One region of the Brevibacillus sp. NRS-1366 genome, then DNA from elsewhere that is predicted to be linked to it. Evidence: predicted binding sites of a transcription regulator. Region 1 holds the regulator's gene; the other holds the start of a gene.
The links. Region 1 encodes Rex, which represses fermentation and respiration genes when NADH is low (regulators of the CRP and FNR family bind a similar motif). Its sites were predicted from a motif close to TTGTGAAATATTTCACAA; they were not measured.
Positions count from the first base shown of each region.

Region 1 (8,614 bases):
CCATCCGCTCCATAACGAGTAGCCATGCGCAGTGCTTCTTCTGCAGGTACAGCTACTGGATCGTTATTGACCCCTTTATGCAGGATGGCTGCCAATTTCAATTCCTCAAACAAATTGAGGTTGTTGTTACTTGCGGAGCTGTCCGTCCCAAGCGAAACACTTACGCCTTTTGCCAGCATCTTTGGAACTGGGGCCACTCCGCTTGCCAGCTTCAAGTTGCTGACCACGTTATGGGAAACCTTCACGTTATATTTTGCCAAGATGTCAATCTCTTCATCCGTTAAATGCACAGCATGCGCAACCAGAGTCGGGCGTGAAAACATTCCCAGCTTCTCCAGATGGGCAACCGGGCGCAAGCCGTAATCTTTTTCGTTTTGTCCTACTTCCCACGCCGTTTCCGACATATGGATGTGAAGAGGCAAGGACAACTCGTCTGCCTTTTCGATGATCTGTGTAATAAATTCTGGAGAGCATGTGTAAGGCGCATGTGGAGCCATCATTACAGTAATGCGGCCATCTGCTTGGTTATGCCATTCATTCGCAAACAAGGTGGCATCATGCAGCTTAGCCTGGCGCTCTTCCTCTGAGCACAGCCCGATCATTCCACGGCACAGGCGTGCACGCATGCCGGAGGCTTCAACCGCTTTTGCCACTTCATCCATGTGGTCGTACATATCGACAAACGTAGTCGTACCCGTACGAATCATCTCAATCAGGGAAAGATGTGTGCCCCATTTTACGGAGTTGCCTGTAAATTGAGCTTCCAGCGGCCACATTTTATCTTCCAGCCACTGCTGCAAAGGAAGATCATCCGCATACCCGCGAAGCAGCGACATGCCTGCGTGTCCGTGTGTATTGATCAGTCCTGGAAGAATGAAGTCACCTTTTTGATCGATGACTTCATCGTATCCCGCATCAGACAGGTCTTCTGGCGTAGGCCCTACATACGTAATCTTGTTGCCTTCGAAAGCGACGGCGCCATCGTGGATGACCTCGTTGCTGTCATTTACAGTGATAACCGTTGCATGAATGAGGATTGTCTTTTTCATGGGTACACTCCGTTCTCTACGTTAGGTAATAGGCCAAGCTTTGCAAATTGGAAGTCACATCTGCATAATGAATCCGCACATCCTTAGGTGCTCGAATCGTAGTCGGAGCAAAATTCAAGATGCCTTTGATTCCCGCTTGAGTCAATAGATCACATACGGATTGCGCAGCTGGCGCTGGAACAGTTATGATTGCCAGCTTGATTTGTTTCACAGTAATTGTCTCTGCCAGCTCATCCAATGGTTGGATGGATAGTCCCGCTACCTCATTGCCTACCTTGTTTGGATTGCTGTCAAAGATAGCCGCAATCCGCATGTTATCTTTCAAATAAGCGTTATAGTTGCTGATGGCGTGACCAAGATTCCCCGCCCCAACCAAAGCAACCCGAATTTCATCTGTCAATTTTAATATTTGGCGAATTTTCTCCACCAAATAGTTCACATCATAGCCAATACCTTTTTTCCCGAAATCGCCAAATGCAGCCAAGTCTTTTCGGATTTGGGCGGGATTTACATCAAGATTCCTGCCCATTTGCTGGGAGGAAACAGTTGTCACCTCAACTTGCTGTAAATAACTGAGGTAACGAAGATAAATCGGCAGGCGGCGGACGACCGCTTCCGAAATCTTTTCGTGTTTGGCCACGTTCGGTCTTCCCCCCTTATTTCTTTTGCTTCAAAACACGATAATCTTTTCCATTTGATAATATCGTGATTGACCCATCCCGACTTGTCATGTAGGTTTCCGCCCACGACTCGCCCAAGCGCTCGAGCACTTCCGTTTGGCCGTCTTTCATCTTATCGCGGGGTTTCCCTGTCTGGATAATCGCTACCTGCGGATCAACAGCCGTGAGAAATGGCTGAGAAGATCCTTGGTTGCTGCCTTCATCTCCGACTTTCAGTACCTCAGCCTTAAGCTGGTCTGCATGTCGTCCGAGCAGTCGCTCTTCTGCTTTTTCGTTTACTCCACTGGTAAACAAAAACCGCAAATCGCCGTGTTGCAAGCGAAAAACGAGTGAATTGTTCTGGGGTGATAAAAACAAAGGCTCATCTGGAAGCAAGACGTGCATGGAAACCTCTTCATCCAATGCAAGCACTTGATTCGTTTCAACAGCTAATTGTTTCTGGGCATTGCGAAGCTTTGTCTCTCGACGAATCGTCTCTTGCGTTAATTTGGGCAAAATCACGGTATCCACCAAAATCTGCTCGGTCAAAAAAGAGAATCCCCCTACATGTTCAGGCAAATCGTTCGTCAGTACCAGATAATCCAAGCGCGTCAGCTTTTGCTCGGCTAAGCGCTCGGACAAAACCGACCAGTCTTCAGCGGTGCCCGTGTCTATCAACATGGTTTTTCCGTGCGGCAATCGGACCAGCGTGCTTTCCCCATGAGGCAATGCCCAATAAGAGATCACGAGCCCGGAAAAGTCCTGTTCGGTTTCACTTTCGTAAGGATCCTCCACTTTTACCGCTTCCTGCATATGGCTGTCAATCGAACAGCTGGAGAGCAGAATCACACAAAAAACCAGCAGCAACCAGCGCCACGCTTTTTTCCATAACATTTATTTTATCACCTAAATCTCTGCTAGACTATTGCTTTCATTTTATGAATCTGGCAGGGATTGCATACTAAGGAATGGTTCAATACGCTCTCGAAGGGTCGGCCATGGGCCACTTTCGATCTGATACGGCGGGAGTGATTGCAAAAATGCTCGACCATATCTTGACTCAACGACGCGCGTGTCAAAAACGACGACTACGCCGCGATCCAAGTGATGACGAATCAGCCTACCAACTCCTTGTTTGAACAAAATCACCGCTTGCGGCAGCGCCATGGACATAAAGGGATTTTTCCCCTCTGCCTTCAAAAGGTCTGCCCGCCCTTGATACACCGGATGGTTCGGTGGTGTAAATGGCAAGCGCACGATCACAAGACTGCTGAGTGAATCTCCGGGGATGTCCACACCTTCCCAAAAACTGCTCGTTCCAAGCAGCACACTTCTCTCCATGCTCTGGAACAAGCGAACCAGCTTGCTCCGGTTGTTGCTATCAATCCCATGCCCAAACAATGTGTAGGAATCAGGAGCATCGGCTAATTTCTCTTTCAGGGCATGATAAACCATCCGTAGCATAGAGTGTGATGTGAACAGGATGAGCGTCCTTCCCTTCGTCGCCAGTACTACATCCAAGCACCCTTGAATAATCGCTTCGAGATAGGCATGGTCATTTTCTTTCGCGGGAGCAGGGAAGTCTGCTGGAATAAGCAGCAAGCCCTGTTCATCGTACGCAAAAGAAGATGGGAGGGACAATGTGCGCACTCGTTCCTCTGGCAACTGATCCAGACCGAATCGACTCTTAATATACGAAAAGCTGTTTTTCACCGTCAAAGTCGCGGATGTTAGAATCATACTGCGCTTTTGAGCAAATAATGGTTGTGCGAGAGAATCTGCTACCTTTAAAAGCGCCGCAGACAGATGTACCTGTTTCCGTGCTGCGCGCGACTCCACCTCCATCCAGTAGACGTACTGCGGATCTTGTTCCACCAAAAAGAAATGAACGAGCTCTGTTACTTTCTGCCATTCATTCACAAGCCCTTGCAGATCGGTCCGGAGGCTGCGCACGGCAAAAGGAGGCTTCTCATCAGATGGTACCGTCACTATGAGACGATCCAAACAAGCTGCAAAAGAGGTCATGGTATCAATGAGCTTTTTTGTGTTCTTCCGGATCTTTTCATGCTTGCCTGAAAAAGACTCTACGCGATAACGGACCGTTTCTCGTCCGGCATCCGTTGTTTCTTCTGCTCGATCTGAAGCCCACGTATACAGGAGCTGTGTCCATTGCTGGGCCTTGTCACGAAGGGCAGGTAAAAGCTTTTGCAGCTCATCCACCTGTTCTGTCACGGCCTCGTGCACGGATGGCAACCAGCTTTGCAATTCTTCTGCATATCGCGGTACCACGCCACCCTCTTCGACAGAAGCCCGGTCCAACAGAAAGAGAAGCTGTGTCGTCGTAAATTGCTTGCCTAGATGTTGGGTTGCGGCGTCTTCTAGATGATGTGCCTCATCAATGATAGCCACTTCATACGGAGGCAGAATCCGATTCTCGGCTTGCAGGTCACTGATCAGTAGGGCATGGTTGACGATGAGTACGTCCGCATCTTTTGCTCGCTCTTTGGCCTGGAAATAATAGCAGCGGCTAAACCAAGGACATGCTCTATTCAAACAAGAGCCCGTATCACTTTTTACCTGCTGCCAAAATAACTGGCCGGTAGGCGGCATGCTTAACTCCTCAACATCGCCCGTACTGGTTTGGGTCAGCCAGGTCAGCATTTGGCCTTTTACCAGGCGCATCTCCTGACTGCTCCCCTCAACCGGCTCCTCTAGTGTCTGCTCCAACTTGCGAAGACACAGATAGTTCCCTCTTCCTTTTAGCGTAGAAGCGGTAAAAGAGAACGGCAGAGATTGTTGTAGCGTAGCAATTTCCTTGTGCAACAGCTGCTCCTGCAGTTGGATCGTATTTGTACTGATCACCAATTGCTCTCGGTTCTCCCTCGACCAAATAATCCCTGGCAATAGATAAGCCAACGATTTCCCAGTACCTGTACCCGCTTCTACCAGGAGATGGGAGCCTTCCTGCATAGCCTCAAATACAGCATGCATCATTGCTTCCTGTGCATCCCGGCGCTGATACCCAGAAATATTTGCCTGCATGCTTCCCTGTTCACCCATTACGTCCTCCAACCTGTCCACAAAAGCTTTATCGACCGTTGCCTCGTACACAGGTCGCTGAAAGGAAGGTATGAGCTTGTCTTCACGCTTTTTGAGTGCTAACTGCCGATAGATGTCCCACAACCCCGAAGGTTCGCCAGTATCTGCTGACTCATCGCCTAGCTCAGGAAGTGCTGTGAGCTTTTCCATTTCCATCTGCCGCAAAAGAACATCAATGTCCGAGCGGAAGGAAGAAACCAGCATCTGCAGTCTCTGAATCGTAACCAACGGCAATTGCTGCAAAATATCCAGCAGGTGCAAATATAGCTGAGCTGTCGCCAGTGCATCGCTATCCGCTTGATGAGGGTTATCATGTTCAATTTCCAGCTCAGAAGCCAATTCTCCCAGCCGATAGCTGTTTTGCATCGGCAATAGAACACGCGAGAGCTCCACCGTGTCGAGTACATAGCCATCAAATGCATAATAGCCCTGGCTCAGCAGGGCTTCTTGCAAAAATTGGAGATCAAAGCTGGCATTATGCGCAACAAAAGTTCGTCCATCTAACATGCGCAAGAAACGGGGAAACACTTCTTCCAGAGAAGGAGCGTCGGCCACCATTTCGTTCGTAATCCCTGTTAATTGCGTAATAAATGATGAGATTTCCTGTCCGGGGTTGATCAAGGTAGAGAAGCTATCTGTTATCTGCCCATCATCAATCGCTACGGCTCCGATCTGAATGATACTGTCTCCCTGACGCGGATGGCTCCCTGTTGTCTCGAAGTCTACTACAAGTAATCGTTTCAAACGTATGTCACCTCGTAACCTGGGCGGATACTGTTATCCGCACCCTTTCACATTCGGCAATGAAAGGGATTCTCCTGCTCCCACATACATTTATGGCTGCAAAAGCTCACTGGGTGATTCATGTTCGCCCAATTTGGTGGCACACAATTGCAGATAAATCGGGATCTCTCGAAACTGGTTAGCATGCGGAAGAGTCCGCTGGAAATATTGCTCTGCCAAGCGCCAGTTCTCTTCCACCAACGCAAGTCTGCCCAGATGAAAAAAGCCAAGGGAACGGATGTACGGCTGTTCATCTGCGGTAAACTGTCTTGCGATACGCTTCGCTTCCTGGATGTCACCCATCTTTTCATAAGCGGATATCATTCCAGACTGGCCCAGACGATTTTCCCTGTTTTTCTCCAGCATGCTGCGAAAAGCAGCTACAGCTTGCTCCACTTTCCCGTCAAACAGAAGCATCCACCCGTAACTAAAAGTAAAATCGTCATTGCTCGGGGATAAACTGATCGCTTTTTTTAAAAGCGTCAAAGCCCGCTTCGTCCCCGCGATGAGCCATGTGTTCCAAGCCAGTCCGTGCCACGTCCAGCCTTCTTTTGGAGACCGCTCTGTCAAAAAGTGATAGCAAATTTGTGCACGGTGATAATTTCCAACGGATTCATACAGGGATGCCATTTCTTGCAGTGTCTCACTATCCAAATCACGTGAAGGAAGGCGCAACGATTCTGGTGCTACCAGTTCAATCGTGTCATCCATCGCTTGCAGCAGTTGTGCAGCTCGCAGCCACAGCATTTGGGCTTCCCAATCATGTTCATTTTTCTCTAGGTAAGCCTCAATTTCATCCAATGCTTCCCTGGCATCGCCATCTATGAGATAACAGAGCGCCAGGTTGTATTTTGCTTCGATTTGGTCGGATTTTATTTCCAATGACGCCCTAAAGGCTTGGGCAGCCTCAAGCCATTGTTCTTCTTCTGCCAGGATGCAGCCAATGGCGTTGTAGCTGATGGCTACCACTGCTGGAGAACTAGCTGATCGACTCAGCAGCCGAAACTCCCGCAATGCCGTCTCAGGTTCCTCGCAAAACAAAAGACTATACGCATAATACAAGCGACCGCTTTCCCAGTCAGGCGATTCGTTCACCAATGCAGCAAAGCATTTTTTGGCGTCCTGATACATCCGCAGGTGATAAAATCCTTCGCCTTTACGGAACATCGGTTCATACGTATTTCCATCACCATGTTTACTCTCGTCCTTGGTACTTGCTGACGCCTCTTTTTTGAAAGTCGCCTTAGCTGAGACAGTACCAGGAGAAGGTTTCGCCTGTGTTGTCTGTTCTTCTTTTTGCTCTTCAGGGAGCTGACCCTCCAACTGCTTAATATGACGAATCGTATTGGACAGCCGTTCTTCAAATTGTAACCAAAGATCTACAACCGTATCGCTTACTTGACGCAGATGAAACAGTTGATCAGCCATTTGCAGCCTTTCTTGTTCTGTGGCATCTGACCATTTTTCTTCAATGGATTCAGCTTTTCGGCGCAACGTTTGGAACCAGTCTTCTATTTTCACGCAAAAGCCACCCCCTATGAGGCGTGAGTACTCTCATTGTCTCACAAGGTAGGTGGCTCTATGCAAAAGTAGATTACAAAATCGTTGCGTGTACTTCTTCCGCAATCAACTGTATGATTTGATTTTTCTCGTCCATAATGGCAACTCGCGGCTTGTATGTTCGTGCTTCTTCATCTGACATCATCGCATAGGCAATAATGATGACAATATCGCCTTCTTGCACTAACCTGGCTGCTGCGCCGTTAAGACAAATCACACCGCTGCCAGGCGCTCCTTCGATTACGTATGTTTCAAGTCTGGCACCGTTGTTGTTGTTGACGATTTGAACTTTTTCATTTGGCAAAATATCCAAAGCATCTAACAGATTTTTATCAATCGTGATGCTGCCGACGTAGTTAAGATTGGCTTCAGTCACGGTAGCACGATGGATTTTTGCTTTCATCATTGTGCGCAGCACGAGTAATTCCTCCCCTTGTTTCTCGTAGTTGCATTCGATTTTTCAGCGGATTTCGGTAATCAGATTGTCGATCAACCGCGTTTTGCCGAATTTCACAGCAAGAGCAATAATAATAGCTTGTCCTGCCACTTCTTGTTCTACAGGTTCGAGATTCGGAAAGCGAAGAATCTCTACGTAGTCAATGGAAGCAAGCGGCATTTCCGTAATCTTTTGGATCAAGCGATCTTTGATCTCAACCAAGGCTATACCTTCATCGAGCCAGGTCTCTGCAAGCTTTAAACTTTGAGACAAAACGAGAGCCTGCGTACGCTCTTCCTGCGACAAGTAAACATTGCGTGAACTCATGGCAAGACCGTCAGCCTCACGAATAATCGGACAAGGCACAATTTGCACCGGCATAGACAAATCATGTACCATTTGGGTTATCACAGCGACTTGTTGCGCGTCTTTTTGACCGAAGAAAGCATAGTCTGGCTGAACAATTTGAAATAACTTTGTAACCACAGTAGCTACTCCGTCGAAATGTCCAGGACGGGAGGCACCGCACAAAGGAGCTGTGACATTTGCAACCGAAATGTTGGTCAAAATCGGTTTCGGATACATCTCACTTACTTCCGGTGTAAACAGCAGATCTACACCCGCTGAGGCTGCCATTTCACGGTCTCGCTCGATATTCCTTGGATAACGCTCGAAATCTTCATTCGGACCAAACTGCAAAGGATTCACGAAAATACTCATTACGATCAAATCACACTTCTCACGTGCGGCCTTGACCAGACTGAGATGACCTTCATGCAAAAATCCCATCGTGGGTACGATACCGATTCGCTTTCCTTGACGTCTTGCTTCATTTATGTGAGTGCGCATTTTGGCAATTGTGGCTATCTGCTGCATTGTTTGAATCATTTTTGACCCACCCCTTCCCCGTACAGGTGTTTAATGGTCTCATCCGACGCGTGAAAGACGTGCTCAGCAGCAGGGAAGCTCCTTGCTTCTACCTCCTTGACGTAGGAAGCGACTGCCTCGCGAATCGACTCCCCTGCTTC
Region 1 is NZ_JBITPN010000017.1:177,498-186,111, reverse strand. It holds gene ACIFQN_RS10005 (amidohydrolase) at 1-1,049, opposite strand, end outside; gene ACIFQN_RS10000 (redox-sensing transcriptional repressor Rex) at 1,066-1,689, opposite strand; gene ACIFQN_RS09995 (ComEC/Rec2 family competence protein) at 1,706-2,602, opposite strand; gene dinG (ATP-dependent DNA helicase DinG) at 2,645-5,551, opposite strand; gene ACIFQN_RS09985 (tetratricopeptide repeat protein) at 5,642-7,111, opposite strand; gene panD (aspartate 1-decarboxylase) at 7,185-7,568, opposite strand; gene panC (pantoate--beta-alanine ligase) at 7,611-8,474, opposite strand; gene panB (3-methyl-2-oxobutanoate hydroxymethyltransferase) at 8,471-8,614, opposite strand, start outside.

Region 2 (8,614 bases), on a different contig from region 1:
GATTGATGTTATGGTAATCTAATGGTTGTCATGCAGCTATGCCTCGTGCATACTGTAACCGCACGAATCAGGTTACAAGACGCCCTTTTGCGGCGCACCTGTAGAGGCGAGTCTGAGTATAGGAGGTGCACACAGTGTACGCAATTATCGAAACCGGTGGAAAGCAATACAAAGTTGAAGAGGGAGCAGTTCTCTTCATCGAGAAGTTGGCTGACGTTGAAGGTGAAGTAGTTACTTTCGACAAGGTTCTCCTCGTAAGCAAAGACGGTTCAGTTACAGCAGGTACTCCTACTGTAGCTGGTGCAACGGTAACTGGGAAAGTAGAAAAACACGGTAAAGCGAAAAAAATTATCGTGTACAAATACAAATCCAAGAAAAACTACCGTCGCAAACAAGGTCACCGTCAACCATTCACTAAAGTTGTGATCGAAAAGATCAACGCTTAATTGGTGACTTGTTATGATTGAAGTGATCGTGAACCGTGCCTCGCACGGGATCCATGAAATTAGTATTTCCGGACATGCCAATGCGGGTGCCTATGGGGCAGACATCGTTTGTTCTGCTGTATCAGGCATCAGCTTTGGTATATTAAACGCCATCCAACCTTTGACTGGCATCACTCCAGATGTCTCTGCCGCACAAGAAGGCGGTGGTTTCTTAAAGTGGAGCCTCTCTTCTTCGGAGGAGGAGGCGGCATGCGAGAAGCAGCAGCTTTTGGCAGAGAGTATGGTCATTGCCCTGTTGTCGGTTGAGGCGCAGTACGGTAAATACGTAAAAGTAAAAGATGAAAAATGGCAAGGAGGTGTCTGATATGAAAATGCTGTTTAATTTGGACCTGCAGTTCTTCGCTTCCAAAAAAGGGGTAGGTTCCACAAAGAACGGTCGCGATTCCATTTCCAAACGTCTGGGTGTGAAGCGTGGAGATGGACAATTCGTTACTGCTGGTAACATCCTCGTTCGCCAACGCGGAACCAAGATTTATCCAGGAGCTAACGTAATGAAGGGCGGAGACGACACTCTGTTTGCAACTGCAGATGGCGTTGTTCGTTTCAAGCGTCTGGGCCGTGATCGCAAGCAAGTTGTGATCGAGCCAGTTGCTTCCGAAGCATAAATGTTAGGAAAGAAAAAACCCAGCTACTAGGCTGGGTTTTCTTTTTGCCCGCTTTTTTTTATGGTACAATAGGTGGGAAAGAAATTCTTATCGACTTGGGTGAATGAGATGGGGGACGAGCGGAGACTGTTTACGCAGCAGACCGACCAACTGCTGGATCTACTGAACAGGCAGCGGCATGATTGGTTGAACCACGTTCAGGTTCTGCTCGGCTATTTGCATTTGAACCGTACTGAACAGGGAGTTTCGCATTTAAAACGCATCGCACAGATGGCTATGCAGGAGTCCATGGTAGCCCGACTGAACAGCTCCCTATTGTCCGTCTTCTTCTTGACATTTAATGCGCTGAATAAGGAAATGCTTTTAGAAGTGGACGTGTGCAACCATGTGGATCTCACGCGAATAGCTTTGGACGAGAAGCATTTGTTTCAGTTGGTGTCAGAGATTTTATGCACAGTGAATGATCACGTAGACCAAAGCGGGTACGAGCCAGCGAGCATGCAGGTAACCTTGCACGCGGGTGAGAGTGGTGTTCATTTTCGTTTTGACCTGGCCGGAGAGCTTTCTGCATCCGGATTGGAAGAATTGGAAAAACTGATACGTAAGAGCGAACAGAGTACGGTGGAGGTCACCGAGTGGATACATACGGAAGAAGAATGGGTCCTTGATTTGGTGGTTCCATTCGCGTAAAGGAAAGAGGTGACACCATGTTTGTCGATCAGGTAAAGGTGTATGTAAAAGGTGGGGACGGAGGAAACGGAGCCGTCTCTTTTCGCCGAGAAAAGTACGTACCACTCGGAGGTCCAGCGGGTGGAGACGGCGGTCGCGGTGGAGATGTCGTATTTGTAGTGGATGAAGGCTTGCGGACGCTCGTAGATTTCCGTTATCAAAAGCACTTCAAAGCCCCCCGTGGTGAGCACGGACGCAACAAAGCCCAGCATGGCGCTGGCGCAGAAGACATGGTAGTACGTGTGCCTCCGGGGACGACCGTCATTGATGATGACACCAAAGAAGTCATTGCGGATTTGGTAGAGCATGGTCAACGTGCGGTGATCTCCAAAGGTGGACGCGGCGGACGGGGAAATATGCGTTTTGCCAATCCGTCCAATCCTGCGCCACACATCTCCGAGAACGGAGAACCGGGACAAGAGCGTTACATCATCATGGAGCTCAAGCTGATTGCCGATGTAGGGCTTGTCGGGTATCCGAGTGTAGGCAAATCGACGCTTCTATCCAGTGTGACAGCGGCTAAGCCAAAGATTGCTGCTTACCATTTCACGACGCTAACGCCTAATCTGGGCGTGGTTGATTTGGGTGAGCAAAGCTTTGTCATGGCTGACTTGCCAGGTCTGATTGAGGGTGCCCATGAAGGTGTGGGGCTTGGTCATCAGTTCTTGCGTCACGTGGAGCGTACGCGTGTCATTGTCCACGTCATTGATATGGCGGGTGTGGACGGCCGTGACCCGTATGAGGATTATTTGCAGATCAACCGGGAGCTTGTTTTGTACAACCTGAAGCTGGAGGAACGTCCGCAAATCGTTGTTGCCAACAAGATGGATCTGCCCGAAGCACAGGAGAACCTGCAGCGGTTCAAAGAAAAGGTGCCGAATGTGACCGTGTATGAGATTTCTTCTGCGACCAGACAAGGTGTGCAGGAATTGATGTATGCAATCGGAGAGCTATTGGCAACCATTCCAGAGAAGCTTGCAGTCGAAGAAGTAGTAGAAGTGGAAGAACGCGTAGTCTTTCGCGCTGAAAAAGAACCGGATTCATTTGAAATCACCAAGGACAACGAAGTTTTTGTTGTCAGCGGTGAGAAGATCGAAAAATTGGTGCGCATGACGAACCTGACGAGCTATGATGCGGCTCAACGATTTGCTCGTCAAATGCGCGGCATGGGTGTGGACGAGGCACTTCGAAAGCATGGAGCAAAAGATGGAGATACCGTTCGAATTGGCAAGCTAGAGTTTGATTTCGTGGAGTGATGACAAAGACAATGATTGATATCCCATCCCTTACCCCATTTATGGCGGATAAACAGCTTCAGCGAGGTGCCTTTTTGCAGATGCTTATCTCCAAAGAGGCAAAAACCCCGATTCAAGTAATGATCGAACATGTAAAAGGCGGATATCTTGTTGTCTCGCATGAGCTGAAGTCGGATACAAAAAACGATCTGCTCGGTTCAACGGTGCGTGTTCGATGGGAAACAGATGCGGCGATCAATACCATTGATTTGGAAGTGGTTTCGGAACAGACCGTTTGGCCAATTCAGCTACTCGCGATGGTCCCGATCAGTGTTGGTGTAGAAATTTCTCTAAAGGGCAAGCAAGATGTGCTTCCACCAGATAACGTCATCTCTGTACCTTACAAAGTCATGGGAGCAAGGCCGATTGAAGAAAAGGGACAAGCTCTCCTACTGAAATTTTCTCCTACCCGTCTCGTATTAGCGACGGATGGCTACATAACAAAAGGGGAGTTTCTCCATGTGTCGTTTGTCATCCCCACGCAAAAGCAGGAAATTTTCGGTATGGCAAAAGTGGTGGAAAAAAACTTTCAGGATACACAGACGGTTATTGAACTAATCTTCACGGATATAAGCGAAAAACATCATCAACTCATCAAAGATTATTATAAAAATCTCGTAACTACCGCTTCTTCCTAATGAAGCGGTTTTTTTCCTTTGCTGTTCCTGTGAAGAAGGTATATAGTAGAGTTCATAGAGTTCTAAATCGAGCCTGTTCAACAATTGATTTTTTTATTATCGCTTTCCTGAATATCAGTTTGTGAAAACATGCACTACTTGATTATTTCAATTCACTGCATACTTCACTTTGTGAAAAATATAACAAACTAGCTATTTTGGGAGAATAGGCGGCCGTTACTCGGATGAACAGGCATCGAGAATAGAAGGCCTCTATTTCAAAGCAAAGGAGGACGTTTTCCTATGTCTCAAACAACTACGCAACAAGCAGCCGCTGAAGTAGCAAGCACAGCTACATTGGCACCTGAGCAACAAATGGATGTGCTCGATCAGTTGATGAAACCGGAAATTCAAGAATCGTTAACAGTATTGGTGGCGAATCTGCCCAAACTGGCTGAAATGACAACGATCTTGACCAAAACGTATGATCTGGTGCAAACAGTCGCAACAGACAAAGTGCTGATCGACGATCTCAAAGGCGGAATGGAAGAGTTCGTAAAACCAATTTCCGACAAAGCAAAGGGCATCGCGCAAGCTGCTATTGAAGCGAACGACCGTGCCCACGTTGAAGCATCCACTGTTGGCTTGTTTGGTATGCTCAAAATGCTGAAAGATCCGCAAGTACAAAAAACTTTGCGTTTCGCACAAGCATTCCTGGAAGTTCTGGCTGAACGTCAACAAGAAAAACGCTAAATTCATTACGATTGAAAGACAAGGACGGAGGATTGGGCATGGCGAAGCATATTCTGATTCTAGGCGGCGGTTATGGCGGGCTACTCTCTGCATTGACTGCACGCAAATACATGACTGCTGAAGAAGCGTCGATCACAGTAGTAAACCGTTTTCCTTCTCACCAAATCATTACGGAATTGCACCGTTTGGCAGTAGGAAACCTGGCAGAGCAAAACGTAGCACTGCCGCTGGAGAGATTGCTCCGTGGCAAAGATATCGACCTCGTGGTGGATAGCGTTGAAAAAATCGGATTGGATTCCCAGCGTGTCACACTAGCTAGTGGCGAATCTATCAAATACGACGCTTTGGTTATCGCACTGGGTAGTGAAACCGCATTCTTCGGAATCCCTGGGTTGCAAGAGTACAGCTTCACACTGAAATCCGTTGATGAAGCAAACCGTTTACGTGCTCACCTTGAAGAGCGCGTAATTGAATACGGCAAAAGCAAAAACAAAGCAGACGCAACCTTCGTTGTTGGTGGTGGCGGTTTGACTGGTATCGAGCTTGTTGGTGAGTTCGCTGACATGCTCCCAGGTCTGTGCCACAAGCATGGCGTTGATTTTGCAGACGTTTCCATCTTTTGCGTAGAAGCAGGTCCTTCCATCTTGGCTGGCTTTGCTCCTGAATTGGTTGAACGTGCTAAAACAAGCTTGGAAAAACGTGGTGTTCAGTTCTTGACAGGAGTTCCTGTAACGGAAATGAAAGAAACCACTGTATGCTTGAAAGATGGTGGCACCATCGAAACCAAAACAATGGTATGGACAGGTGGAGTTCAAGGAAACCACGTTGTAGCTGAGTCTGGTGTAGAAGTGAACCGTGGCCGTGCTACCGTTACTGAATTCCTGCAATCCACTTCTCATCCTGATGTATTCCTGGCTGGCGACAGCGCGGTAGTAATGGGCCCAGAAGGTCGTCCTTTCCCACCAACCGCTCAATTGGCTTGGCAAATGGGGGAAGTGGTTGGATACAACCTCTTCGCACACTTCAAAGGCACCAAAATGGAAAGCTTCTCACCGGTATTCTCTGGTACCCTGGGCAGCCTGGGTCGCAAAGACGCAATCGGAACCATTGGCGCTAGCCAAATCAAGCTGAAAGGTCTGCCAGCTTCCCTGATGAAAGAAGCAAGTAATGTTCGCTACTTGGCTCACATCAACGGTTTGTCCTCTTTGGCATATTAATCATATGAACGTGAAAAACCCGGGGCTTTATGCTCCGGGTTTTTTTGTCTACCCGTTTCCGCTCGGATCTTCAATGATGTTCGGTGACTGTGCCATTTTTTTACCCTTTGTATTGTCGCCAAATTGGTCCAGGCTGCTTGGCTTACCAGCGGGATGATTGTTGCGACGCTCCGACTTATCTGACTTTCCACGTCCTGCCATCTGCTTGTCACCTCCTCTTGCTTACGATCACCTCTAGTCTGTACGAAGGAGCGCCTCGTCATGTAAGCACAGGTGAACTGAATATGATTCCATGAAAAAAATTACTTGTAAGGATTGTCAGAGGGGCATCTATCCGTTATAATGTCCTCTATGAAGATACAACTGTTTTTCTCAGGAGGACATTACAGGTGAAACGGGAAGAAAAGTTCTACTTGATTCGATCTGACATCCTGCCAGAATCCATTGCTAAGACGATTGAAGCCAAGAAGATGCTGGAGTCCGGTGAAGTGGATACCGTCAACGAGGCCGTTGAACGTGTAGGGTTGAGCCGGAGTGCTTTTTATAAGTACAAGGATGGGATTTACCCTTTCAATGCCATGATGAGCGAAAAAATCATGACGATCACCTTTTTGCTGGAACACATGTCCGGTTATCTATCCAAGGTGCTTACTTTTGTGGCAGAACAGGGTGGTAACGTACTAACCATTAACCAGACGATTCCGCTGCAAGGGATTGCGACGATTTCCATGTCTGTGGATATGGCACATCTGCGGGTATCCAGCACGGAATTTTTGGAAAGCTTACAACAAATACCCGGCGTCCGCAAAGCGATGATCGTCGGTAGAGGGTAGAAGAAGGGTAGGAGGAGAGATACGATGGAGAAGCAAAAGATTAAGTTGGGTTTGATGGGATTCGGTACGGTAGGAACAGGGGTTGTGCGCATCATTTCGGCGAATCAGGAGGATTTGCAGAAACAGACTGGTCTCGGAATTGAAATTACAAAAATTCTCGTACAAGATGCAGAAAAGTCGCGTAACATTTCGTCTGTGGACAGCCTAGTGACGACTGACCCTGCAGAGCTTCTGGACGATCCGGAAATTGAAGTCATCGTAGAAGTCATTGGCGGCATCAATCCAGCCAAGGAGTACATTCTAGGTGCATTGGAACGCGGCAAGCACGTTGTTACTGCAAACAAAGACTTGATGGCACTGCATGGGGCAGAAATCTTGAACAAGGCTCAGGAAAAAGGCTGCGATGTTTTCTACGAAGCGAGCGTAGCCGGTGGTATTCCCATTTTACGGGCATTGGTCGAAGGCTTCTCATCTGATCGCATCACCAAGATGATGGGGATCGTCAATGGAACTACGAATTATATCCTGACCAAAATGAGCCAGGAAGGCGCAGAATATGCGGAGGTACTAAAAGAAGCCCAGGCTCTGGGATACGCCGAAGCGAATCCAACCTCCGATGTGGAAGGCTTTGACGCCGCCCGCAAAATGGCAATTCTGGCAACCTTGGGCTTTAGAGTTCCGATGAAGCTGGAAGATGTAGATGTTAAAGGCATTAGTACAGTAAGCAAGCAAGATATCGCGTACGGCAAGCAACTGGGTTACGAAGTAAAACTGCTCGGCCTGGCGCGTCGGGATGGAGAAGCGATTGAAGTAAGTGTACAGCCTACTCTGATTCCTAAATCGCATCCGCTCGCTTCTGTAAACGGCGTGTTCAACGCGGTATACGTACATGGGGAAGCAGTGGGCGAGACGATGTTCTACGGACCTGGAGCCGGTGAACTGCCAACTGCAACAGCCGTCGTTTCGGACCTGGTAACCGTTGTGAAAAACAGAAAGCTCGGTGTAAATGGACGAGGGATGGTGGCACCCTACAAAGAAAAAATTCTCAAAGACGACAGTCAAAAACTGTCCAAGTATTTCCTGCGTATCGTCGTAACTGACAAACGTGGCGTATTGGCGCAGATTACACAGCTTTTGGCTGACAAGAACATCTCCTTGGAGCAAGTGATCCAGCAGCCTTACAATAATGGGGGCGAAGCAGAAATCATTATGATCACGCACTTGTCTTCGAAGAGTGATATGGATGGCGTATTAGCGTACATGGAACAAATGGATATCGTTTCAAAAGTGGAAAGCTGCTATCGCGTGGAAGGAGGAGACAAATAATGAGCTCCGATCGACAATCAGGCATCATCGCACGTTACCGGGAATTTCTCCCGGTCACAGACAAAACTCCACTCGTCAGCTTGCATGAAGGGAATACTCCGCTGATTCATGCACCTCATTTATCAAAGCAATTGGGAGTAGAGCTGTATGTGAAATACGAGGGGCTGAATCCGACCGGTTCTTTTAAAGACCGCGGGATGGTCATGGCTGTTGCCAAAGCGGTTGAGGAAGGCAGCACAACCATCATGTGTGCTTCTACAGGCAACACGTCAGCAGCCGCTGCCGCGTATGCAGCTCGCTCTGGCTTGCGTTGCATTGTGCTGATACCAAGCGGAAATATTGCCCTGGGCAAGCTAGCGCAGGCGATTGCATATGGAGCAGAAGTTATTGCAATTGACGGTAATTTTGATGAAGCGCTGAATATTGTTCGGGAAATAACCGCAAAAGAACCGATTACACTGGTTAACTCCGTAAATCCATATCGGATTGAAGGACAAAAGACGGGCGCATTCGAAGTGTGCGATGCTTTAAATGATGCACCGGATATTTTGGCTATTCCAGTCGGGAATGCTGGCAACATTACAGCTTACTGGAAAGGCTTTAAGGAATACAATACAGCAGGCAAATCCAGTAAGCTGCCAAAAATGTACGGATTCCAAGCGGCAGGAGCAGCTCCGTTGGTTCTGGGAGAGCCGGTAGCCAATCCAGAAACAATCGCGACTGCGATCCGCAT
Region 2 is NZ_JBITPN010000060.1:127,400-136,013, forward strand. It holds ribosomal protein L21 leader region at 47-124, shown strand; gene rplU (50S ribosomal protein L21) at 135-446, shown strand; gene ACIFQN_RS33310 (ribosomal-processing cysteine protease Prp) at 460-810, shown strand; gene rpmA (50S ribosomal protein L27) at 818-1,111, shown strand; gene ACIFQN_RS33320 (Spo0B C-terminal domain-containing protein) at 1,220-1,801, shown strand; gene obgE (GTPase ObgE) at 1,819-3,096, shown strand; gene ACIFQN_RS33330 (PilZ domain-containing protein) at 3,096-3,773, shown strand; gene ACIFQN_RS33335 (DUF1641 domain-containing protein) at 4,056-4,505, shown strand; gene ACIFQN_RS33340 (NAD(P)/FAD-dependent oxidoreductase) at 4,544-5,722, shown strand; gene ACIFQN_RS33345 (hypothetical protein) at 5,771-5,923, opposite strand; gene ACIFQN_RS33350 (ACT domain-containing protein) at 6,112-6,555, shown strand; gene ACIFQN_RS33355 (homoserine dehydrogenase) at 6,580-7,881, shown strand; gene thrC (threonine synthase) at 7,881-8,614, shown strand, end outside.
Region 2: a site for Rex is predicted at 3,943-3,960, ahead of ACIFQN_RS33335 (DUF1641 domain-containing protein). Genes of this name have one in related genera too.